DNA from 4 places in the Halioxenophilus aromaticivorans genome. Region 1 is predicted to be linked to each of the others. Evidence: predicted binding sites of a transcription regulator. Region 1 holds the regulator's gene; each other region holds the start of a gene.
The links. Region 1 encodes FNR, which switches genes on or off when oxygen is low (the NO sensors DNR and NnrR bind a similar motif). Its sites were predicted from a motif close to TTGATCTAGATCAA; they were not measured.
Positions count from the first base shown of each region.

Region 2: ACGHM3_RS21480 (OmpW family outer membrane protein) is a predicted target of FNR. The motif match lies at 4,169-4,182, and genes of this name have one in related genera.
Region 3: ACGHM3_RS19980 (GbsR/MarR family transcriptional regulator) is a predicted target of FNR. The motif match lies at 3,638-3,651, and genes of this name have one in related genera.
Region 4: ACGHM3_RS19125 (universal stress protein) is a predicted target of FNR. The motif match lies at 3,369-3,382, and genes of this name have one in related genera.

Region 1 is NZ_AP031496.1:3,889,629-3,895,720, reverse strand. Features, by position in the region: gene ACGHM3_RS16650 (fasciclin domain-containing protein) at 1-356, opposite strand, end outside; gene ACGHM3_RS16645 (LuxR C-terminal-related transcriptional regulator) at 733-1,461, opposite strand; gene fnr (fumarate/nitrate reduction transcriptional regulator Fnr) at 1,815-2,555, opposite strand; gene ACGHM3_RS16635 (radical SAM protein) at 2,758-4,107, opposite strand; gene ACGHM3_RS16630 (hypothetical protein) at 4,523-4,672, shown strand; gene ACGHM3_RS16625 (amidohydrolase) at 4,679-6,088, opposite strand.
Region 2 is NZ_AP031496.1:5,033,193-5,039,284, reverse strand. Features, by position in the region: gene ACGHM3_RS21495 (Dabb family protein) at 1-551, shown strand, start outside; gene ACGHM3_RS21490 (M23 family metallopeptidase) at 1,121-2,614, shown strand; gene ACGHM3_RS21485 (hotdog fold thioesterase) at 2,737-3,165, opposite strand; gene ACGHM3_RS21480 (OmpW family outer membrane protein) at 3,331-4,035, opposite strand; gene ACGHM3_RS21475 (VOC family protein) at 4,200-4,640, shown strand; gene ACGHM3_RS21470 (hypothetical protein) at 5,054-5,353, shown strand; gene ACGHM3_RS21465 (hypothetical protein) at 5,603-5,932, shown strand; gene ACGHM3_RS21460 (putative metalloprotease CJM1_0395 family protein) at 5,962-6,092, shown strand, end outside.
Region 3 is NZ_AP031496.1:4,671,180-4,677,271, forward strand. Features, by position in the region: gene ACGHM3_RS19965 (hypothetical protein) at 1-419, opposite strand, end outside; gene ACGHM3_RS19970 (cytochrome d ubiquinol oxidase subunit II) at 561-1,559, opposite strand; gene ACGHM3_RS19975 (cytochrome ubiquinol oxidase subunit I) at 1,559-2,953, opposite strand; gene ACGHM3_RS19980 (GbsR/MarR family transcriptional regulator) at 3,031-3,588, opposite strand; gene ACGHM3_RS19985 (CPBP family intramembrane glutamic endopeptidase) at 3,701-4,534, opposite strand; gene ACGHM3_RS19990 (sulfite exporter TauE/SafE family protein) at 4,538-5,284, opposite strand; gene ACGHM3_RS19995 (hypothetical protein) at 5,453-5,929, shown strand; gene ACGHM3_RS20000 (mechanosensitive ion channel family protein) at 6,012-6,092, shown strand, end outside.
Region 4 is NZ_AP031496.1:4,467,539-4,473,630, reverse strand. Features, by position in the region: gene ACGHM3_RS19130 (PAS domain-containing hybrid sensor histidine kinase/response regulator) at 1-2,266, opposite strand, end outside; gene ACGHM3_RS19125 (universal stress protein) at 2,452-3,255, opposite strand; gene ACGHM3_RS19120 (type III PLP-dependent enzyme) at 3,432-4,592, opposite strand; gene speE (polyamine aminopropyltransferase) at 4,606-5,451, opposite strand; gene speD (adenosylmethionine decarboxylase) at 5,451-5,933, opposite strand.

The DNA.
Region 1 (6,092 bases):
GTTGTGCTGCCGGCGGAATCGATGGCTTGTTGGCTACTCACTTCCTCGCCTAGAACATGGTAAGTCAGTATGGACGCCAGCGTATCCGTATCAGATAACAGCGCGTTTATAGTGTCCTCTCCTAACAATGCGAAGGCACCGTCGGTAGGGGCAAATACGGTAAACTCAGATTCGCTATCGGCTAGCACCTGATCTAGCCCGGTTGCTTCTAAGGCAGTGACCAGCGTCGTTAAATCGTCTTCTGCAACGGCGGCGTCTACTACGGTGTCCGGTAAATTATTGTCATCATCGCCGTCGCAGGCGGTAACAAGCAGGGCTAGAAATGCAATCAGAAAAGTATTTATTAATTGTCTCATGGTAATTATCTCCCGTTATGGTAGTGCCAATTACGACGGCGAAATAATTACGGTTTAATTTTTAATGCCAACTTTATTATATTTTAACGTCAAACTATTTGCGCTTTTTTAAATCTGAAAAAAGTGCCTGCTGCATACCATTAATTTTTGCAAAGCTGTAGAAGTTAATGAGTCGCCAGGCAATTATATAACGTATAAGATTGGTTTGCCGTGGCAATGAAGTTAACACGGAGCCAATGTTTAAGATAAATTAAGACTCGATAAATACCAGAACTCGTTCGCTAAAGTTAATTTGAGATCATTGTTTTACGAGCTTCAGGCACCTGTTGCTGAGTCAGCGGTGAGCAGGCCACCGCCGACGCTAAATGTGGCTCGGTCAATACGATACGTGAATCAACCCCCGGTTCAGGGCATTCACCGCCGCTGCGGTGATGTTTCTTGCGCCAAGCTTGCGCGCCAATTTGCGAGAGTGATAGTCCACGGTGTGTGATGAGATGTGCAGTTGTACGCCAATCTCTGCCTTGGTAAAACCTTTGGCAGACCACTCCAATACCTCTCTCTCCTTGCCTGTGAGCGTCATATAGGCGAAGGCTTTGGCACTGCTTTTTAACTGGCAATAGGCCAGATAAAAGTGTTGGCACAGCGCGTTAAGCTTGTGCAGTGTCTGTCGCGTTGGCGGCCGGCCTTTCAAGTCTCGGCCCAGGTCGACACTGGCCACCGCCCCGGCGGCCCCCTTTAAGGCTACGGTAACCCGGTCGTGGAAACCTCTCGATTCAGTGGATTGAATAAACTTTATCTGAGCTGCGCTGAGCTGGTCTGATGTTTTCAAGGCAGATAAAGTCAGAACGCCGTGGCCGTAAAAGCAATGGCTGCGAAACGGGTCCACGTCATCAAACTGTCCTTGGTTAAGTTCCTGCACCCAACTAGACATAGAGCTAACAAATAGCCCCCTAGAGGTTGGTAGGTTTAGGTCTGGATGATTGGTAAGCAAGCTGAACACGCAGTAGTCAAAGCCAAGGCTTTTGACCTCATTGTGCAATAGGTTAAACAGTGTCTGTTCGTTTGACGCTTCTTCACATTCGAAGATAAATTGATCAATGGTCATGGTTCCTTCCCCTCAGCGATGTTGGTGTCCCCAACCAAAATCTAGTGAAATCGCGTAGTTTTGTAATCGAGAGTTATCGATATTTAAGGGTATTTAGGATATTTCGTAGTCTATTTGCCAATAAGTAACGACTATCTTGGGAAAGATTGGTCAGGTAGCACTCGGTTTAGTGCGGCTTCACTCGGATAAGGCAACAAAAACGGAAGGGGTGGCCAATGCTAAGGGGGCGGCGTTAGTCAACGGTGGCTTGCACCTAGGGCAGGTCGAATGCGCAAAGTGGGCTGTGAACACAAGTCGCCGATGCAGTTTGCGTAGGGAAGGCTCACTGGGGTGAGCCGGAGTTAGGGTGGAGGCTAGCCCGCGTTGGAGGGTTGCTCTACATGTGAGCAGTGGGTGCCGGCCAATTCACTCAAACCCACTAAATCGGTAATGGTAATGTCTCGCTGATTGACCTCAATAAGCGCTTCTTTTTGGAAACGCCTTATCAATCGGCTCACGGTTTCTATGGTGAGTCCGAGATAGTTTGCTATATCGGTGCGGGACATGGACAAACGAAAATGCGTGGCGGAATAGCCGCGTTGAGAGTAGCGGCTGGATACGTTCATTAGCAGAGCCGCCAGCCGATCCTCGGCCGAACGTTTGCCCATCATTAGCAGAAACTCGTTGTTTTCTTGAATCTCTGCTGAGAAGAGATTGTAAAGCTGATTTTGCAGCGCCGGTACCTTTTGCGCCAAAGTCTCTAGCTGAGAATGGGGCAAGAAACACACGCTGCTGGTTTCTAACGCCTCGGCAAAGGTGTTGTGAGATTTACCGTGATAGGCGTCGAAGCCCAAAATTTCGCCAGGGAAGGCGAACTGGGTGATTTGGCTATCGCCGTTGCTGGCAATGACCACCGATTTGAAACTACCAGAGCTAATGGCGTAAAGCCCCTCAAATTGATCACCGGATTGATACAAGGCTTCCCCTGGGTGTAAGACCCGCTTTTGCTGCACAATGCCTTCGAGCTGGCCAATATCTTCACCAGATAAGGTGTGTGGTAAGCAAAACTTGCTCACAGCGCAATTACTACAGCGGACAAAGTTGTGGGTGCTCATGGTCTATTCACCTCAGGTAGGGCTCAGCGGTGTTTTTAAACCCATTGTGATGCGCGCTGGCGCAGACTCTAATAAAGGTAGGGTTGTATTGCCATCAGAGTAAATCGTATTTTTCTAATGGGCAAGGGGGAATTGCTGACTAGTTTGCCAGAAGGGGTAAATTTTGTGTTTGGCTGTCTCTGATTGGCCGGTCACATAATGGTTAATCTTTTATTGGGCATGGCGGGGATGCATTGGGCCAAAGAATGGCTTTAGCCACGGCGGCGGCTTGCCAGAGGCCGGTCGGTGTTAAACGAAAATCACTATTGTTATCAATTTCGTGGCGTTCTATGAACGGCGCGAGAAGTGCTAGCCCCTGCTCAAAGTAGTCGTCAAATCGGCGTTGCCATTTTGCTTCAAAGCCGTCTTTAAGCAGGGTTCCAGTGGCCAACAGCCCTGCCGCAACCTCCGCTCGTATTGCTTGATCGGATGACAACTCTAACCCCGCGTCACGGGCGTGGCCAAGCTGACTTATTCGACGGGTGTACTCCCGCAGTGAGGTACAATTCTGCCAGACAAACGGTTTTATAAGGCTGGCCGTGCCCAAACCTAGCGCCAGCTGATTGCTGTTATACGCGCCACGCTGATTAGGCCTGGCGACCTCTGGCTCAATAGCAAAGCAACCAGCGCCTGATACCGAGTAGCCTTGGTTTAGCAAATAGGTGGTAGCAATGTTCTGTAAATCGGTTATGGCTTGTGGTTTTGGCAGCAAGGCTGGTGTATTAGATAAGCCATAACTACCACTTTGGTGTTGCAACAAGTGCAGCGTAATGTCGTCTGGTTTAAAGCGAATTAAATGTTGTAGTGTCGCTAAAAACGATGCTGCACTCTGCGTGGGCAAACCGTAGATTAGGTCGATACTTACATCTGGAATTTCGGCGGCTTTGGCGGCCTCAATGGCGCTTTCAATTCGGTAAACGCTGTATTTTCGTTGAATAGAAAACTGTACCTCCGGGCTGAAATCCTCCAGGCATAGTCGAATACGGTTAAAGCCCAGTTGCTTTACAAGCTTGGCAAGGTCGTCGTCAAACGTTTTGGCTTCTACGGTTATGCAGAAATCTCTTTGCGTGGCCTCCGCCAAGTGAAAATGGCGGTTTAAGCATTCCAGGGTGCGAGCTAAATCACTGGCAATTAAAAACGTTGGGTTGCCCCCGGTAATAGTCAAAGAGTCAACAACGGGCTTTTTACCAGCATTGGTGCTGCTTCGATAAATCATCTCGCCATAGTGGGCTATTTCGCAGCACAGGTTATCGATAAAGTGCGATGCCAAACTGTACTGGCGGGTAACAACAGTATTAGCATTAAAAAACGAATGGCTATTGCTGGCAAATGGAATATGCATGGAAAGCGCCAGCGCAGGGCAGTTTTCAGCGGCATGCTGAATATCTGCAGTACGCGAAGAAATATCATCAAATGACGCTGCATACCAAAGCAATGGATTCTTAGATAACTGAGACTGACTCGTACTATCGATTTGGTCTTTATTTGAATTCAACTGTGCCGACCCTGCCATTTTTCTCACCTTGCTCTTAACCTGAAAACATTGCCAATTGCGCAACGATTGGGTTGGTCTGGATTTTATTATCGAATGGCTGCTTCTACTGGCGTCGATATCCGCAAGTGTTTTTACTCTCTTCGTTTTGCGGATAAGCCTTCGGTTATCTTGGTCGTGGAATGGCTATTTGGCAATTGCTGAGGCGGGGAATTGCCCTTCGATCTGCTTTAGATCAAACGAAATCATGGCCCGTTGTCCCTCGCTCTCACAGCTTGATGTGCGTCAAGGTTAACGACGCCTAAAGGACTAGGCTAAATACACGGCCTAAGCGGTCCATAACCGCTAGGGCCGAGCCCCGGCGGCCTGCCGGTGAATGAAGTGACGATGCCGTTGTTAAATAAGGCTGTTGTTAAATAAAAATGAGGAAAGAAAAATGTATTTCGATGGCGTAATTTTATTCAGTATTATTGTGGTTTTATTAACTGCTGGTGTGGTGACTTACGCGCTGAAGTTTATGTTCAGCCATATGCGCGAAGACATCCGTAAACATCCAGAAGAGTTGGTAGAACATAAACATTCCTAAGGCGTGTTAGTCTTCCAAGGCCTGTTGGATCGATTCGGTCACTTGGGCCACTCGCCGGCGCAATTGTTTTTCATCAATGGTCAATACCTCGCCGTTATGAAAAACCAGTTTGCCGGCTACCATGGAATTGATTAGGTCCCGTGCATCGGCGGTATAGACTAAGTGCGATTCTATATCGTGTACCGGTAGAGACCGCGTCTCATTAATGGACAGCTGAATGAGATCGGCTGCCATACCCGGCGCCAGTTGGCCGATACGGTCTTCTAGGCCAATGGCTTTTGCGCCAGATCGGGTAGCCAAACTCAGCGCCGTAGCAGCGGGCAGGGCTGTGGGGCTGTTATCGCGTAGTTTGTGGATCAGCGCTGCCAGTTTTATTTCCTCAAACATATTGAGGTCGTTGTTGCTGGCCGCGCCATCGGTACCCAAGCCCACGGCCACGCCGGCCGCTAGCATGTCGGTTACCGGAGCAATGCCGGAGGCCAACTTGGCATTAGAGGTTGGGTTGTGAATGGCGCCAAATTGCGCGCTGGCCATAAGGGGGAATTCGTCGGGCTGGGCAAATACCGCGTGGGCGCCAATCACCCGCACATTGCCCAATCTGTTCAGCGCGTGGGCAATGGGAGGGATGCCTTCTTGCTCGGAAATTTGCTCAAGTTCGGTATAGGTTTCCGCCAAGTGGATTGAAATAGGAGCCTTAAGCTCACGTGCGCTGTCGCCCACTTCCTGCAAATGTTGAGGGGCCACGGTGTAGGGAGCGTGGGGCGCTAGTGCTGGGGTTATCCGGTCATTTTTGCCTTGCCACTGCCGCACAAAAGCAACACCGGCGGCGTGGGAATCTTGCCAGCCTTCAAAACCTGGGCTGGGATAATCGATCATCGGTGCGGCCAGAATAGCCCTCAGCCCACAACTGTCTACCACCTGGGCAATAACTTCAGGGTAGAAGTACATATCCACGAAGGTGGTTGTACCGCTGCTGATCATTTCATAGCAGGCCAACTCGGCGCCAACGGCTATAAATTCTGGTGTAACAAATTCAGCTTCCAGCGGGAAGATGGTGTTCTGCAGCCACGTCATTAATTCGGTGTCATCGGCAATGCCGCGGAATAGCGTCATGGCCGTATGGGTGTGGCCGTTAATCAGGCCTGGCATAACCACACGCCCATCACCGGGAATGACGTGGGTAGATTGATAATCTCGATAAATGTCCTTGGCCGGGCCAACGGCAACGATTTCTCCGTTATCTACTACCACCGCGCCGTCTTCAATGACGCCTAAGGATTCGTCCATGGTTACCACGTAGTCCCCGGCCACAATTGTATCGACGCCATCCCGGCATGCGCTAAGCCCAAGGCTGCACAAGGCCACCAGTGGTAGACAACGGGCCAATAGTGCAATGCGGGGGAGGTAGGTTTTCACAAGC
Region 2 (6,092 bases), 1.1 Mb from region 1:
AGTTGCCGCACTTAAATAAAGAAATACGCGATTACAGCCACGGTTTGTGTGTAAAAGAGCCGCGTTTTCACAGTGGCGATTTTGACTTTGCCAATTGTTGCGATATCGACAGCTACGAGGCCATGGAGCGCTATATGTCGCACTGGGCTCACCTGCGCATGACACCTTTCCTGCCAGATATTCTAGAAAACATGATTTCGTTCGATTGGGAGGTGGACTATTTTGGCCCGGCGTTCGATGAGGCGGCAGCCAAAGAAGAAGCCGAGAAAGAAAAAGCCCGCGTGTTGGTGCAACATTCGGATTCAAAACTGGCCTACGTGCCAGAGATTCGCGGCAAGGGTATAGAGCAAGCCAAAGCCATGCTGGCCGAGGTCGGGTTGGAGCTGGGAGAGGTGGACGAGGTTATTGGCTCTGTGTGGGCACCAGATCGCATAATGATGACTGAGCCGGCTCCAGGCACCGAGGTACCCAAAGGCACCCAGGTTGCGATTTCCATCACCGGCGATTGGCTTTGCGGCCCAGAAACCGTAGACCAAGCCACGGCCTGGTAACTACCATTAGGCAGTCAAACGCTAGTGTTTAACCAGCCTTATGGTTAAACGCAGTGTTTTGGTCAGCCTTTTGTATTTTTTCGATAGTTGTGGCGAGTAATTTATTTTTGTCTCGAATCGGATGGGTTCTAAGTTATCCATCTACAGCCCAGCCCCAACATGAAAATGTAGGTTTGAGATTTCACGCCAATGGCTGTGGAATACAGGGAAGGTTTTATTGTTCGATTACAGTTATCGAATTTAGGCTGCCGCTATTAGTAGTTTCGGGTTAGATGATGTTCGGTGATCATTCCTATCTACCCAAGATTCAAAATGGGTGCTTTAGAATATAACCAAATTTAGTCTACGGTGAATATAATCTAATTGCTGGCGGCTCTAGCTGCTGAATGACTAGTTTAGCTGCAAAAATAGGTATAAATACTCAATACTCCGCTTATCAAATTTACTAGATTGAAAATCTCTGGAGTGTACTTTAAGTGATTTTAGACTTTCTTCGTAAATTTGTAGCTCCGATAAAAGATGTCTGTCGGAGCTAATAAACAGACAAAAAAATGAGTGGGTGGCGAGTTATGGCGAATCATATACAACGGGTTATGGCTGGTTTATGGGTGTTATGCGGGGTCGCATTGGTGGGGGCGCTGGTTACCTCCAACGTCTACGCTCAAGTAATACGAACCAGTGGAGATTTATCTTCGGAGTTGCCTTCGCGCTCAACTCTCCAAGGCATAGATGCCCACTATGTAAACCCCGGAGCCATCAGCTATCCATTCCCCTCGAGAGGGCAGGATCTACCCCAAGATGTATATTGGCAGGCCACGGGGCACGGTAATGGCAGTAACAAACGGGATTTGAATGGCGTTCGTTTCAACAGTAGTACTAATAAATGGACCAGTAAATTGCCTGCGAGGGATGGTCTGGAAGGCGATGCCCGGAGACTGATCTGGGATGTTCCGGTTTATGCTCCAGCCGATGGTATTGTATTGAGTTGTTGGCGAGTAGCCCTAGATGGTGACGACCCTGCCGAAGATGGATGTGGCAACAACCCCGCCAACCCTAACGTGGCCTGTAAACGTCCTGGTGGCGGTAATATGGTGCGTTTGTGGGTTCCGACTCAAAACCGCCTGTTCCTTTTAGCGCATTTTCGAGAAGGCTCCATTCCTGAAAGCGTATGCAGTCATGGACGAACGGAAATGGCAAATTCTAAAGACAAGTCGGGAGCGTTCGGTGTCATACCTGAAACTGTAAATCCGTTTCCCTGGCCCCAAGTAAAAGAAGGTGATCTCTTGGGGCGAGTTGGTAACTCTGGTCGTTCGGGCGGACCACATTTGCACGTCGATTTGCAGGAGTGCAGCGTGCCTCTGCGTGATATAAAACAAGACTGCCACAGTATCCCGATGCGGTTTTCAGATGCCGATATTGCTACGAAACCGGATGGCCGCAACGTGGTAGAAACAGATTGGGTGCAGTTGAACGGACCTATTAGTGTGGCTACTCCGCGCCGTTTAATCCGCCCAGATCCAAAGATAGGAGGTTTCGTACCCCCAGCAAACTTAACAGTACAACAGGTTACGATACCAGATATCACATTGGCGATAGATGCGGTAAACAGTGGCAGCCCGGTGAGCGATTATTCTTGGCAGGTACTGGAGCCAAATTCAGAGTCTGTATTTAAGGAACATTTAACTACACAGCTCAGTGTTAAAGGTAATTGCCCAGGGGGAATCAATTCGATTACTGTTAACTCTACAACGGGATCCGAAGAAATTGACGTGACTGATGGGGAAGAGGTGGTGTCTATCGACATTAGTGTGATGTCAGCGAGTCGACAGGAAGTAGAATCTTTGTGCCTAGATTTCGCTTTTGGGCAGTCAAATAATTCGATATGCAATCAGAACCCCGAAGTTTGTAATCAGGAGCAAGACTGGGAAGTGAGCGCCTCAAAAGACGACATTAACCCAATCAATCTGACAATGCAGTGTCTCAATGGCACGGAAATCGATAAGGAATTCAGCCCTAGCACGCGGTTGATCTGCGGTTTATTACCTTTTGGGTTTCAGCATTAACCGTTTTCTAATAAGGCGCATTCTGAGACGGTAGAGTTTGAATCGAGGCTTGGCTGGGATCTCGGCCAAGCCGTTGTGTCATTGATGCAATCATGGCCTACAGATCACGCTCGATCAGATTGCTAGCGTTTAACCACCGCCATGGTTAAACGCGAAATACAACTGAGCCGATCTTTTTCGTCGTAGATTTTGATTTCCCATACCTGGGTAGTAGCGCCGATATGCAACGGCTTGGCGATGCCCGTGACCTCGCCCTGGCTAACGCCGCGAACGTGGTTGGCGTTGATGTCCAAGCCAAAACACACCCGTTGGCTGTTATCCACCACCATATTAGCGCCGATGCTGCCCAGCGATTCCGCTAGTACCACGTTGGCGCCACCATGCAAACGTCCGGTGGGTTGCAAGGTCCGTCGATCCACCGGCATGGTGCCTTTCAAATAGTCCGGGCCAATCTCGGTTATGGAAATCCCCAGGTGTTCGTCGATGGTGCCTTGTTGCATTTGGCTAATAAGGTCGATTGTGGGTTGACCAAACCAGATGGGTGCTGACATGCAAAATATCCGCTATACGTTCAAGGCCACAGTGTAAACGCTTTGGCAGCTGTAGTCGTTTGCCAAAATGGCCAAAAACAAGGCGAAAATGTAAGCACTTGGTGGTGGGCGTAACAAAAAAGCCCGGCCCAATGTGGGCCGGGTCGAGGTTGAGACAATGCTCAGTTAAAAACGGTAGCCAGCGAATAGGCTGTAAACAAAGGGATCGATATCCACGTCTACGCTGATGGTGCTGCCATTGTCAAAGTCGATATCTGCCGTGGTTGAAATATCGATATAGCGCACTGAGGCGTTGATAAACCACTTTTCATCCAAATGGAAATCGACGCCGGCCTGTACGGCGTAGCCAAAGGATTCCTCCAAGCTAACATCGGCGCCGGTTAAGCCCAGGCTGGATAGTGTGGTGTCGGCTTGGCCGGTGATGTCTTCATCAAAAAACACCGTGTAGTTTAAGCCCACGCCGACATAGGGTTCAATTTGCCCAAGGCCGCCAAAGTGGTATACCAAACTTAATGTGGGTGGTAGTTGTTTTGCGTCGGTTATATCAAGCCCGGCTAATTCTCCTTTGCCTTCGGCGGTGTGTTCAAACGGCGTAGCCGCCAGTAGTTCAACGCCAATGGCGTCGGTAACAAAATATTCCAGGGTTAAACCCAGCTGGGTGTTAGAATCTACATCCACTTGTGACGTGCCGCCGGCCAAGCTTAAAGTGGAGCCATCTAATGTGACATTGTCACTGGAAGCATCCGGAGCTACCTGGGTTACGCCAAGGCGTAAAGCAACGTCACCGGCTTCATAGGCTGTGGCCAAGGGCGCCAGGGCGATGGCTGATGCGGCCGCTGTGAAGATGAATGCGTTTTTAACCAGTTTCATGGGGTACTCTCTCGTTTGTGTTGTTGGTTGAGTGCAGATTACTGCGCTGTTGGCGCGAGTTTTTGATCTGGATTAAGCGCCAGTGGCGTGAAACTTATGGCCGGGCTTTGCTGTCGCAACATTCACGTGATTATTGATTTAAAACAAATTAGCCGAGGCCTGCCATGCGTTATCTACACACAATGATTCGAGTCACCGATTTAGACAAAACTCTGGATTTCTTCTGCCGGGGTTTGGACATGGAGGAGGTGTCGCGAATCGATAACGACAAAGGTCGTTTTACGCTGGTATTTTTAGCGGCATCTAACGATGTTGAGTCTGCCAAAGAAAATAAATCGCCCACTCTGGAGTTAACCTACAACTGGGACCCAGAAGAATACAGCGGCGGCCGAAATTTTGGCCACCTAGCTTACCGAGTTGAAAACATCTATCAAACCTGCGAGCACTTGCAGTCCATGGGTGTCACCATCAACCGGCCACCCAGAGACGGCCATATGGCATTTGTGCGCACACCAGACAACATCTCATTGGAGCTGTTACAAGAGGGCGAGCATTTACCCCCGCAAGAACCCTGGGCATCGATGCCTAACACCGGCGAGTGGTAGCCTGATCGCTTTGCACTGGTAACTTAAGTTTCAGTTGATGCAGATCAATTAGCGTGAAAATTACAGAAACGTAAAATGCCTAGCCTGCCTTTTAGCAATGGCAGGTTCTCATGCCAATAAATTCTAGTAGTAGACGTCAAAGATAGTTTTAAGTCGTTACGAGCGCCAAATCACTCGTTTTAGTGTTTGCCAAGCTTCTCTTTAAATCTTCTTTGATGTGGCTAATTGACCCGCTTTTATTAATTTATTTATAGAGTTTTTGGGCGGAATTACTAATCTTGTCGTAATGCATTTTACGTGGCCGTTTGCGGCGGATTTTTAGACGACAAGCTTGGGTTTATTTTTATTTGGCTATGAGTAATTCAATAAGACTGTTTGGTTTAGCGCCTTACGATCGTATAGTGCTGATAACCATGATCGAAATCCTATCCACCAAAACCAATCGCCAATGGCGTGTGGTGGGTGCTGGTTGCAGCCCGGTAGATATCGCCATTATCGATGTTGACAGAATAACCGATGCACACGAAATTCAGCGGCTCGCAGAGCAGGCCGATTACGTCGTTACTCTGGGACGAAGAAAAGTACATAAAGATTACATTCCCCTACCCAAACCATTGCGCACAGCCCAATTGTTAAAAAGCTTGAGTGCCGTTGCCTTAGCGCAAAACAGTAGTGGCCGCTTAATGAGCTCTCAGTTAAAAAGTTACAGCTAATGTTTTAGGCTGGTGCCGATAGCCGTTTAAATACGTACTCCGTTAACCTACTGTTGGTCGTACTTAACGCGGTGATGATTTTCTTCATCGAATTCGATTAGCAGCGCGGAAAGTTACGCCAGCACGCTTTTATTAATCCTCAACCTGTCATAAAAATGCGTTTTTTGCGCTAAAACGATATTAAAGTCCGCTGTCGAAAAAATAGCCGCTTGGCTAAACTTCAGGGTGAAGCAACCAGAGGTAATTGTTTTGGATATTCCATCAGCCAGTAGCAGTGCATATTTGAATAGCGCCAGGCCACGCACGGATGTTGGTTCCGCAAATACCGGTTTAAGCGCAAGCTTTACCACCGGTGTGAATGGTATGCAGTCCGCCGGCGGGCAGATTTTGAATTCGGCGCAAAATATTGCAACCTCCTACAGCGATGTTGGCTCGGTTAATTTCGACCCAAGTAGAACCGCAGATATCGCCACAGAACTCGTTAATCAACGGCAAGCTCAACTACTCTTTAATGCGTCGGCCGAAGTGGTGTCGGTGTCCGATGAGCTGGCCGGAAAACTGATTGACGAGATCGTTTAGCGGCCTTAAGGCAACGAGCGCCACGCGCCATGAACATCCCCAGCGCCAGCAGCAATTTTAGCAACGCAGTAACGCCTTTTGCTGCCACCGCCAGTAGTGAGGTAACCAATCCGGTTAACGCCTCGCCTATGCCCCCCATTAAAGAATCGCCCAACAACAG
Region 3 (6,092 bases), 780 kb from region 1:
CCCAGGTTAAAGCCAAAATTACGAGTAATGTAGTAACGAAAACCTAGGCCGGCCGCTGGCATAAAGTCGCTGGAATCGCCGTCAAAGGCCGATTGCGTGATCGCTCCACCACGAATGTAAAACTCAGCGCGTTCGCTGATCGGCCACATCACACGACCAAAGAGTCGAAAATCGTCCACTCGTAGCGCTTCTACCTCAATACCGAAGTACCGGTTAATGTTGTAGCCCATGCTGAACAAGCCGTTGTATTCTGAATCTTCGTCTGCGAAGGCCTGACTCCGAGACAACTCTTCTGAAACATGGCTTGTACCCCAGCCCAAATGCCAGTCGCCACCCACAGAATCTGCCTGGGCAGAAACAGCCCCTAATACGGTAGCGCAGGCCATACTTACAACAGAAAAAACTCGGTTGAAGGTCATAACGACACCTCCTTGTGCAATCAGTTTAAGGGAATAGATCCAAGCCTGTGACACCTACAAATAACGTTGGTTCAAAACTGACTACTCAGGTGGTTAACTGAACGGCTACCCCCCACAGCTTCGGTTGAGTATGAAGCACCATCAATAGTACTTCAGCTCACCCACCTTGCCCCAAAACACTCGGTAGGAGAAAAAGGTGTACAGCAAGATCACCGGCACCACCACCAGGGCACCCACCAAAATAAACATCAGCGATTCCGGCGCACTGGCGGCTTCGGCAGCGGTTAATTGCCCCGGAATAATGTAGGGGAAATAACTGTAGGCCAAACCGCAGAAAGCCATTAAAAAGATCATTGCAGCGCCCACAAACGGAATCCAACAGCCAAAATCTTTGTGATGTGGCATACCCACAAGATAGCGGTCCACCACCACAAACACCGCGGTGACTAACAGTGGAATGGGCAGCAACAAAATCACCGCGGGAAAGCTCACCCAGCGCTCGGCCACTTCGGCGCTGATCAGCGGGTTGACGATGGAAACCGCCGCCACGCCAATGGCCGTGGCCCAGGCCGCCTTGCGGGTAATTACCGCACTGCGTTTTTGGATATCGCCTTCGGTTTTCATTACCAACCAGGCCCCACCGATAAAGGTATACGCTCCCATCACACAAAACGCACTGAGTATGCTAAACAATTGGGCCGCTAGGCCGTCGGCAAAACCCAGCACATAGCGGCCCAGCATATAACCCTGGGTGAGTGCGGTGATGATGGAACCTATTTTAAACACACGGTCCCACGCCAGGCGGTGGGTGGTGATGGCCTTGGCGCGAAAATCAAACGCAACGCCGCGCATTATGATGCCGATTAACATCAGCGTGGCTACTAGATAAAGCTCCCGCAGCACCGTGTTGTGGGCCTCTGGAAAGGCAATAAATAACAGCCCCACGGCCAGCACCAACCAGGTTTCATTGGCATCCCAGAATGGGCCAATGGAAGCAATAAATTGATCCCGGTGGGCCAAATCATCGGTGTGCATGGGCAGTAGAATGCCCACGCCTAAATCAAAGCCATCCAATACGGCGTAAACAAAAACCGCTAAGCCAACTAAGCCTAAAAATATCTCAGGTAAATACGCTTCCATTACATCGACGCCTCTTGTTGGCCGGTTAAGGGGATTTTGCTGTCGTCTTCCGATGACACTACCGTATTAAGCGCTTCGTTGGTTTCAAACTCTTCCACCAACACCGACTTGCGGGCCATATAAAACAAGGTGTGAATATAGGCCACTAGCAATACGGCATAGACCGTTAAATACATGGCCAGAGATAGACCCACGTTACCGGCGGCGATTGGCGTAACGGCATCGGCGGTTTTTAATACACCGCTGACCAAGTAAGGCTGGCGACCGATTTCTGTGACGTACCAGCCGGCCAAGGTGGCCAACCAACCGGAAAACGTAAACGCAACCAGACTTATTAAGAACCACTTTGGCGGCGCCTTTTTACGGATTAAAAAGCTGCTGCCCAACCAGGCCAAACCCAGCATCATAACGCCGACGCCCACCATAATACGAAAGCCGAAAAACAGCGGCGCTACCGGCGGGTGCTCGCCTTCAAACTCGTTTAAGCCTTTAATTTCGCCGTCGAATTCGTGGGTAAGAATCAAACTCGCCATGTTGGGGATGGGCACTTCAAAATAATTGGTTCTGTCTTCTTCGCTGGGTACCGCAAATAACAACAGCGGTGCACCGCGTTCGGTTTCCCACACCCCTTCCATAGCAGCCACTTTTTGCGGCTGATGGTGAAACGTATTTAAGCCATGCATATCACCGGCGAATATTTGCAGTGGCGCCACCACCGAAGCCACCACCAAAGCGGATTTTAGTGCAATTTTAGGTGCGCGTTTTTCGTCACCCTTAATGATGCGGTAGGCAGAGACACCGGCAATCAAAAACGATGAGGTTAAAAAGGTCGCCAACATCATGTGCACAAAACGGTAGGGCATGGACGGGTTGAAAATAATCTGTAACCAATCTAAAGGAAACGCCACACCGTCACGCATTTCGAACCCCGCCGGGGTTTGCATCCAAGAATTTAGGGCAATAATCCAAAACGCCGACAAACTGGTGCCAAACGCAACCACAAAGGTGGCGGTGGTGTGCAGCCAATTGGGTACCCGGTGGAAGCCAAACAGCATCACCCCCAAAAAGGTAGCTTCTAGAAAAAATGCGGTGAGTACTTCATAGCCCAGCAGCGGCCCGGCGATATTACCCACCGTGGCCATAAAGCCCGGCCAATTGGTGCCGAATTGAAAAGACATGGTGATACCACTGACCACCCCCAAAGCAAAGGTGAGCGCAAAAACTTTAACCCAGAAGCGGTAGGCACGCATCCATATGCCGTCTCCGGACAGGTTAAATCGCAATTTAAAATAGAATAGGAACCAGGCTAGGCCAATGGAAATGGAAGGGAATAAAATATGGAAGCTAATGTTGGCGGCAAACTGAATGCGCGACAACTCCAGTGTTTCAAGCATGACTACAACCTCAAAAAAAGATTACCTCCTGTCGTTATTGTTATGCGGTAAACGGTTTGTATTTTAAAAACTGAGCATTAGTGCTCATCTTTAGGTTTGTTTAACAGGCGATCTTTTACATCCAACACTTTGCCAATGCCCGAACCCAACTTCATCAAAGTACGCAACTTGTCTGGGTTCATGGACTGTAAATCGGTGACCCACCCTGCCAACATTTCCAAAACATCGTGTATTTCTTGCATTTTTGCCTTGGCATGGTCGTCGGTGGGCTTGTCTGACGATTCGATCAGTAGATCGCGCAGAAGACTGAGCGTTGGATCCAACTCGCGCTTGCGCCGCACTTCCAACACCGTAGCGCCCAACTGCCAGACATCCCCGGCCGGCTGATAGTACTCTTTGCGGTCCCCCGGCTTATGCACGGGTTTGATCAACCGCCAGGCCTGTAGCTCCTTGAGACCCATACTGACATTGCCGCGGGACACACTAAGCGCCTGGGCAAGATCATCGGCGCACAATGGCTGTTCAGTAATCACAATCAAGGCGAACAACTGCCCTACGGTGCGATTAAAGCCCCAACACGAGCCCATCTCACCGAAGTGCAATACAAAATCCTGTACTTGATCACTGAGCTGCAAAGCAAACCTTCTGAACTTTCAATAATTTCTGAAAGTTTAAAACTAACAGTCGATCTCTGTCAATCCCTAAACAGCCAGAACCCTCGACCAATCCGCGACCGCCTTATATACACTAAGGCAACCATTGTGCCGGCAACCTAGCCTGGCTAATGAGAGAGGCCGCATCCATGGTAACGGCCACCCCCGCGTGCACCAGAAAGCCGCCCCAAATGGAGCGGGAACGCAGCGCGAGGATGCCCAGAAAGAAGCCAAACAAGATGGCACCTGTGGCCTCGAGCCACAGTTTGGGAAAGTGAATCATCAAATAGGGAACGCACATCACCCAAATGGCATTGACCCCCATGGCCGGGCGCAGCGCATTGAGCATAAATCCTCGAAAAAAGAACTCCAGCGCGGCAAACTGCAGTAGATACAGGGCCTCCCAGGCCAGCAGGTCAAACCAGCTGCGCGAGGCTTGCTTGTAGAAGGGATAATGCTGCAGAAAATCCGCCCGGAAACTGACCAGGTAAATAAACAGTAAAATGGGCGACAGCAGCAACGCGTAACCCAGCCAATGACGGTGGGTATCCGCCCACCCTAACCCCATTTCTCTAACGGAAGCCTTAAAGACGTAGCGAATAACCACTACGGGAATCAAAACGTAGCCCACTAAATGCCAGGAAGACCACCACACATAACCCCATAGCGAGAGAAAACCGGCATCGTTGAGCTTTCTTAGGTAATACTGAGGATTGTGGCCGGCCAGCTCGCTGGCCCAAGCCAGTAACGCCCTGAAGGACGAGGCGTATTTTAAATAGTGAATAAGTAAAAGGCAGAAGCACACCGTTGCCATTACCCATAACACGCGTTTGCTAGCTTGTTGGCGGCCCAGTGTGTACGAGGGCTTTGCTTCGTCGATGGCCTCTAAAGCGCGCCAGAGTTTGTTAGGGTGTAATAAACGCAACATAATTTAAAATAACAGTAAAAGGCCCATAACCAGGGTTAGGATTTCGAACAATTTTTTGATCAAGCGGTTGCCGTTTTTCAGCGCCAAGGCGGCACCACAATAGCCCCCGATGACTGACCCCAACAGCAGCGCCGGCACCCAAGACCACTGCACCGGAGTTTGTAACGCCAGGGTAAGCGCACCCAACCCATTCCAACACAAGCCCACCAACACCAGAGTGACGGCGGTGGCCCGTATAAAATCGAAACCAAACCACAATACCAGCCACAATGTGACAAATAGGCCAGTGCCAGACGTTAACGAACCGTTGAGAAAACCAATGATAAATAACCCCAACCCACCCAGGGTTAAGCCCCAGCGAGATCGGTTTTTAGGCTCAAACTGCTGACCTAAGGTTGGCTTAAAAAAGGAATAAACACCCAGCCCCAGAGTTAAAACTCCCAATGCTTTTTGGGCGAGATCCTCCGGCACGGCCAAAATTACGTTAGCCCCAAGCATCACACCCGGCAGCCCAAATAACAATAGCAGCAAAACAAATTTAGGATCCGCAGTGCCCGCTCTAAAGTGCTTTATTGTGGCTCCAACCCCCAATGCCACCGTGGCTATTTTGTGGGTTGCCAACGCTAACGAGAACGGCAACCCTAAAAAGATTAACGCGGGCAGTTGCAGTAAACCGGCACCGCCACCGGCCATGGCCGATAATCCATTAGCCACCAAAGCCAAGATAAACAACCCTAATTGTTCCAACATACTCCTGCCAACCGGCACTCCATAGAAAATCGCCTAAACCGCGAATTGTATTTGCTCTTAAATGCCACCGCCAGAGTGTATGTGGACTGTGCACTATTGATTTACAAGCCTTCACTAAGCCGTGTACTCTAGCGCGGCATACACGTTTGCAAGGTAACTATTTGACTCATGTTGTTTATCAAGCGCTCTACCTACCCGCTGGCATTTTTAGCGTTATCTGCGCCGGCATTGCTAAAGGCCAGCCCGCTTTTACAAGGCGACTGGAATTGTGCCACGAAATTCAGCCGCCCGGAGGGTGATTATCGTCTGCAGGCCGTCACCCAGCTACTGGACGACGGTAAATTTGTTAGCAACGGTACGCTCTATGCGTTTAATTCACTGATTGGCGCCGAAATACCCCTGGCCTTTAATGCATCGGGCCAGTGGCAAAAATCAGGTAGCGTGATTTCTGGCAAGGTCACCGAGGGCGATATATCCACAGGGTATTCGTTTTTAGATCGACTGGCCGATTTACTCGAAGACGAAGTGCGCAAACAACCGGTCTACAGCACCCAAATACAAAAACTGAACAAAGAAACACTGGTACTGGCCGGCACTGACCAGCAGGCAATCGAATGCGTAAAAGCTACCGCGCAAAAGACCTAGGCGAGCCAATCTGAACACCACTATCTGCTAAAGCCGCTCTCATGTAATATAGCGCCAGGCATTACTATCTAAGAGGCCCGGCGTGACCAAAGAATCTTTGCTAGAGCTACTCAATAACTATAAAAAAATCGTCACCGAACAACTCACACAACCCGAAACCGTC
Region 4 (6,092 bases), 580 kb from region 1:
TGATGTCGGTGTAGGTGGTCACGTAGCCGCCGGTGCTGAGCGGGGTGCCGCGAATTTCCAGTACCGAACCACCGGGTAATATCCGGGTTAAATTATAGGGTTGTTCGCTGCGCAGGCTGGCTAATCTGCGGTTAATCACTACTTCTGGCGACTCGCCGCGTAAATTTAAAAAGCCGCGTTCGGCATTGAATCGGTAAATCGACTCAATTTTACAGCCGATATACAGTAGCCGTTTGGGGTAATTGAAGAGCTCTTGGTACTTTTGATTCCAGGCCACCAAACGCAATTGCTCATCCACCACGGCAATGCCCTGGGGAATATTCTCGAGTGTGGTTTGCAGCAGCGATTGGCTAAATTGCATGTGGCGCGAGCTGCCGCTCACCAAGGAAACCAAATCTTCAATGTGCAGCGGTTGTTGGCGAGCCAATAAGCCCAAGGCGCGGTGGGCAGAGATAGCGCCCATCACCGATGCTAGGTTGGATTCTACGGTTTGCACCACAAAGCGAGGGGCTTTATCGTGGGGCAGTAACCGATGGCCCATTTGGTTTTCCAGTTGTTGCCACAACTCTGTAGAGCGTTCCACACCCAATAAAGGCTCCGCCAAGCTGTGCAGTTGTTGCACTTCAATGTCCGAGGGCTCTAGGTTGCGTCCCAGGCCCAGGCGAATGCCCTTCAGCCGAGTAAACATATCGGCCTGGCGTTGTTCCAACATACTGAGGTTAGAGCGATAGGACAGCCAAACATAGAGCAGTGTATTGAGCCCCATGCTCCACAAGACGCCGTGGCTGAGTGGGTCGAGAAAGCCAAGGCCGAAAAGATTTTGCGGCGACAACCAGCCGATACTCAGTGGGCCATCGAGCACCAGTGGGTGTTGCGCGGTTAAAATATTGGGCAATAAAAGACAATAGGCCCACAACAGCATGCCGGCACCCAGGCCTATCAAAACGGCTTTGGCGCTGGCTCGGTACCAAAACAAGCCGCCCACCAAGGCCGGCGTAACCAGCGACACCGCGGCGAAAGAAATTAATCCCAGCGACGCAAGTGCGCGGGAACTGGAAACGCTTTGCTCTAATAACCACGCCAGCAGCAAAATAATAAAAATGGCCATGCGCCGCATAAATTGCAACGCCCGTCCAAGATTACGCGGTTTTAAAATGCTTTTAGAGCTGCTCCACAACCAGGCTGGAACAATTAGTTCATTGGACACCATAATCGATAGCGCAACGGTGGCCACCACTACCATGCCAGTAGCCGCAGACAGCGCACCCAAAAAGGTAAACGCTAATATCCAAGGCGAGCCAGCCCACTGCGGTAAAATAAGCACGTAGCTATCGGCCGGAAACCCTAAGCCATTTAAAAAACTGGCGGCAGCCAGGGCAATGGGTAAAACTAAAACTGCAAATAAACCCAGGTACAGTGGTACCAGTTTGCGAGCAAAACGCAGATCACTGCTATGGTGATATTCTACGGCCATCACGTGAAACTGGCGGGGTAAACACAGAAATGCACAGGCGCCCACTAGGGTTTGGGTAATAAATGCCGGGGTGAAAAATTGTTGGGTAGTGAAGCCGGGAAGGGTGTCGGAAAAGTTTTTAAAATGGCCTGCTAATTCTGCGGTGGAGCTGTGCAATAGTTGCCAGGCCAGTGCAGCTACCACACAAAATGCCACCAGTTTTACTAAAGATTCTGTTGCTACCGCAGTAATAACGCCTTTTAGGCCCTTGGATTGATTGGCCAAGCCGGTGCCGAACAGCATGGTGAACCAAGCCATAACCACGGCCACAATGAAACTGGAATATTCACCGAGTTGTTGGTCGTTGAGGTCAAAGTGGATGGTGGACCAAGCGATGGCTACGGCTCGCAGTTGCAGCGCAATGTAAGGCAGGGCGCCAATGATCATAACCAGTGTTACTGCTGCCGCCAGCCACTGATTTTTTCCGTAACGCGAGCCAATAAAATCGGCGATGGAGGTGACCCGGTTACGTCTGGCAACCACCAGTAAGCGTCGCACTAACTGCCAGCCAAAGACGAACAATAAAATTGGCCCCAGGTAAATCGGTAAAAACAGCCAGCCGTTGTTGATGGCCGTGCCCACCGCACCCATAAAGGTCCAAGAGCTGCAGTAGACACCAATGGACAAGGCGTATATCACCGGCCGCCACCAGCCTTTTTGCAACGCCGGGCTAAAACGCTCGGCCAACCATGCAATGGTAAACAGTAGGCCGCCATAGCCGAATACAAAGAGTAAAAAGATCTGACTGGTCACAATGCAAGCCTTTATGGTTTTAGCGCAGTAATGCTTGGTGACTCAGCATTATAGGCGAATTTAACCGTTTGCGGGTTTAGCTTGAGGAAGACCGCGGGCGTGTCGAGTGGTTGCGAGAAGCAGGCGTTGTTAGCAATTGATCCTGAAACGACAAAGGTGCCGTTTCAGGATCGGAAGGAGTGTGGTTACACAACAATGTACATATTGTGCTTCATATTGCGCAGTATTTTAGACAATTTTCGGCCTTGAAGGGCAGATCGCAATCCGGTCCGGCGGCTGGCACCAAGGATGATAGCGTCCGGGTTTAGTTCCGCCGAGATGGTGCGCAGGGCCTCTTCCGGCGTGCCCTCGGCGAGGTGGATATTCTCGTTGGGAATGTCCAAAGCCTTGCCCAGTCGGCCTCGATCCGGGTACTGCATGGAATTGGCGTAGGCGTGGGCGATGTGTAATTCGCTGTTGTACACCTTAGCCATTACGCGGCCCATATTGAGCATACGTTTGTTAAGCTCTGTGAGGTTCTCATCACGAAAATCAATGGCCAATAAGATGTTTCGGCAGTTGGGGGCATCGGCGTTACTGATGAGGCCAACGGGCACCGGTGAGTTGCGTAAAAGATACCAAAATTCATCGCTAAATTCGCGATTTCCCTCGACCCCGGGGTTAGAGACCATAATCGAGTTGGCTTCGAATTCCTGGGCGTTATAAATCAGGCTGTCGGCCCAGTCTTTGGTCCAGGAAATCCTTACCTTTGATTTTAAGTTGGCATCATTGAGGCGTTGAATAATCTGCTGAAAATAGCCGCTGTCTCGGTAAACCTTAGGGTTATCTGGACGGGTGTTGTCGCTGGCGGGGTCGATGCCTACCAGTAAGCACATGGTTGGGTCATAGTCTTGAATTTTAATAGACATCACATTGGCGGACAGCTCCAATGCCGGTTGATGATCTTTTGTGGGGTCAACTGCGACGATAATATTCCGCTCAAATGCCATGGTGTTTCTCTCCGTTGTTTTGTTTGTTATGCGCGTACCTTTATCGGTGTGCTGCAACGGCTGGGAAGGCTTAACTTCTTCCCGCGTTATAGGCTAAATAGTGGACGCTCTCTTTGATTTTAAACAAGCCAAGCCCAACACAGCAAACGGAGATTTTTATTGTTCGCAAATGCAAATTATGCGGGGATATTTGTACAGATAACTTTGGCGCGGGGGAATAAATTAAAGTCGGTGGCGGAGGCGTTGGTGTAAGCCCCCATCATGGTGCCTACCACAATATCGCCGATGGCCAAGGGTGGCAGGGCGATATCTTCGGCGATTACGTCGATGCTGTCACAGGTGGGGCCGGCCAAGGTCGCGCTTTGGCGTTCTGAGCAGCCGCTGAACACCGTAATGGGGTAGGCAGCGTGGTCGTAGATTCGACCGCTGAACAGGTCGTAAACACCATTGTCCAGATAGTACCACTGGCCATTGCTGCGTGGTGCTTGGCCAATAATGGAGCATATCGCCGTGCCGGCCTCGGCTACTAAGTAGCGGCCGGGCTCTGCCAATACCGAGAAGTGGGGAGGCAGCTGCGCCAGGGCTTTGCGTAGTGGTCGGCAGAATTCATCAATAGCGGGCGCATTGACATCGTAGTTTACCGGAAAGCCGCCACCGATATCGAGAATCGACATGGGACGCTCGTAGCGTTGATTGTGGTCGGCCATTAATTGTGCGCAGCTTTCTATGGCCAATAAGTGGTTATGGGGGCTCAAACATTGAGACCCGGCATGAAAAGACAGCCCCTTTATGTGCAGACCATGTTGCTGGGATCTTTGCACCAGCTCATCCACTTGGTTTGGAGTGCAGCCGAATTTTTTCGACAAATCCACCGGCGATGCCGGGTTGGGGAAGCTTACCCGCAATAACAAGCCCACACGCGCCCGGTAGGGAATAAACTTTTCGATTTCTTGCAGATTATCCACCACGAAAGTGGTGCAGCCAAAGCGCAGGGCATCGCGAATGTCTTGGTCGCGTTTGATGGGATGGGTATGAATGCAGCGAGTGGACTCAACCTTGGCCGCTTGCAGGAGTTTGATTTCGCCGGAGGTGGCAATGTCGAAATTACAGCCGATATCCGCCAGGGTTTGAATAACACCTGGGTAAGGGTTGGCTTTAATCGCAAAATAGAGTGCAACGCCGGGCAGGGCTGCGGTGAGTGCCCGGTACTGGTTGTTGATTACATTGGCATTTAACACCAGCAGGGGGGAGCCGTGCTCCTGCACCAAGGTGCGATAGAACACGGCATCGGCTGCTTGCTTTATTGCAACCGGGGGTGGTGTCTGAATGCTGGCCAAAGGTGACTGGTGGCTACTTAAGTAAGTTGGCCACAAAGCCGGGCAGCGCGAAGGCGCCCTGGTGCACTTCCGGGGTGTAGTAGCGGGTGGCTATGCCACTGGCTTGGTAGCGCTGCTTTAGTGTCTCCAAATCCAATTTACGCAAGGCTTCGTCATCGGTGGCCCAGGCGAACGCCATTACACCGCCTACGTAGGTGGGTACCGCAGCGCTGTAAAAGGTGTGATCCTGGAAATGGGCCTGTTGACGACGGTAGGTATTGGTTAACTCCTCGGGTTGCGCAAAGGGTACGCCGTTTTGAGTTACCAATACGCCGCCTGGGTTCAGAGCTTTTTTACAGGCACCGTAGAAGTCCTGAGTAAACAGTACCTCACCGGGGCCAATGGGGTCAGTGCTGTCGGAGATAATCACATCGAAGGTTTCGTTGGTCTCTCGAACAAACTTGGCACCGTCGTTAATTTCTAAGCGAAAGCGTGGGTCATCGAAAGCACCAGCATTGTGATTGGGTAGGTGAGTTCGGCTCATGTCTACCACGGCTTCGTCAATTTCCACCATCACCACTTCTTCCACGTTTTGGTGTTTACACACTTCTCGCAGCATACCGCCGTCACCACCACCGATGATCAGTACCTTGCGCGCATTGCCATGTGCAAACAGCGGTACGTGGGTGAGCGACTCATGATAGATAAACTCGTCGCCTTCGGTGGTTTGAATGATTCCGTCCAGTGCCATGACCCGGCCCCACATGGCGTTTTTAAAAATCACCAAGTGTTGATGGTCGGTGTGGGCTTCAAACAGAATCTCGTCCATGGCGAAAGACTGTCCCCAGGCATCGTAGAGGGTCTCGTTGTAGCGTTTCATTAGTCTCTTAGCACCCCGCGTAGGTGCTCGCCAACCTCAATTCGGCTGGGCAAGAAGGCACGTTTCAGCTCAATGATGGCCAGCTCGGGCTTGGCATCACCACACATAAAGACATCAAAAGCGGCGTATTCACGTTCCGGCCAGGTGTGTACGCTGATATGGGACTCAGCCAGTACAGCCACGCCGGAAATACCATCTGGAGCAAAGTGATGCAAGTGGATGTGCAACAAGGTGGCGCCGCACACTTCAACACAGCGGCGCATGGCGGTTTCCATGCGTTCCATGTCGTCCAGGTGCTTGGCGCCCCACAGATCAATGATTAAATGTGAGCCGGCAAAGGTCACACCTTCTCGAGTAATGAAATGGTCTTTGTCGTCTTGACTCTGGGTGACGCTGGTCACCTGACGGGATGAGATGGGTTCAACGCCGTTTGGCGATCCGCTAAAAGCGGTTGGTACGAGGGCGTCAACAGCACTTCGCATCAAGGCAATCCTCCGGGGAACAGTGGTTTTGTCTGTCACTCACCACCGCCTAGGCGATCATTCTGATGCCACGATGGTGCTTTATTGGACTCGCATAAAATAGGTTCAGTGGTTAAAGGAGCCGCGATTGTAACGACTTTTGTTGCTCACGCAAGGGGA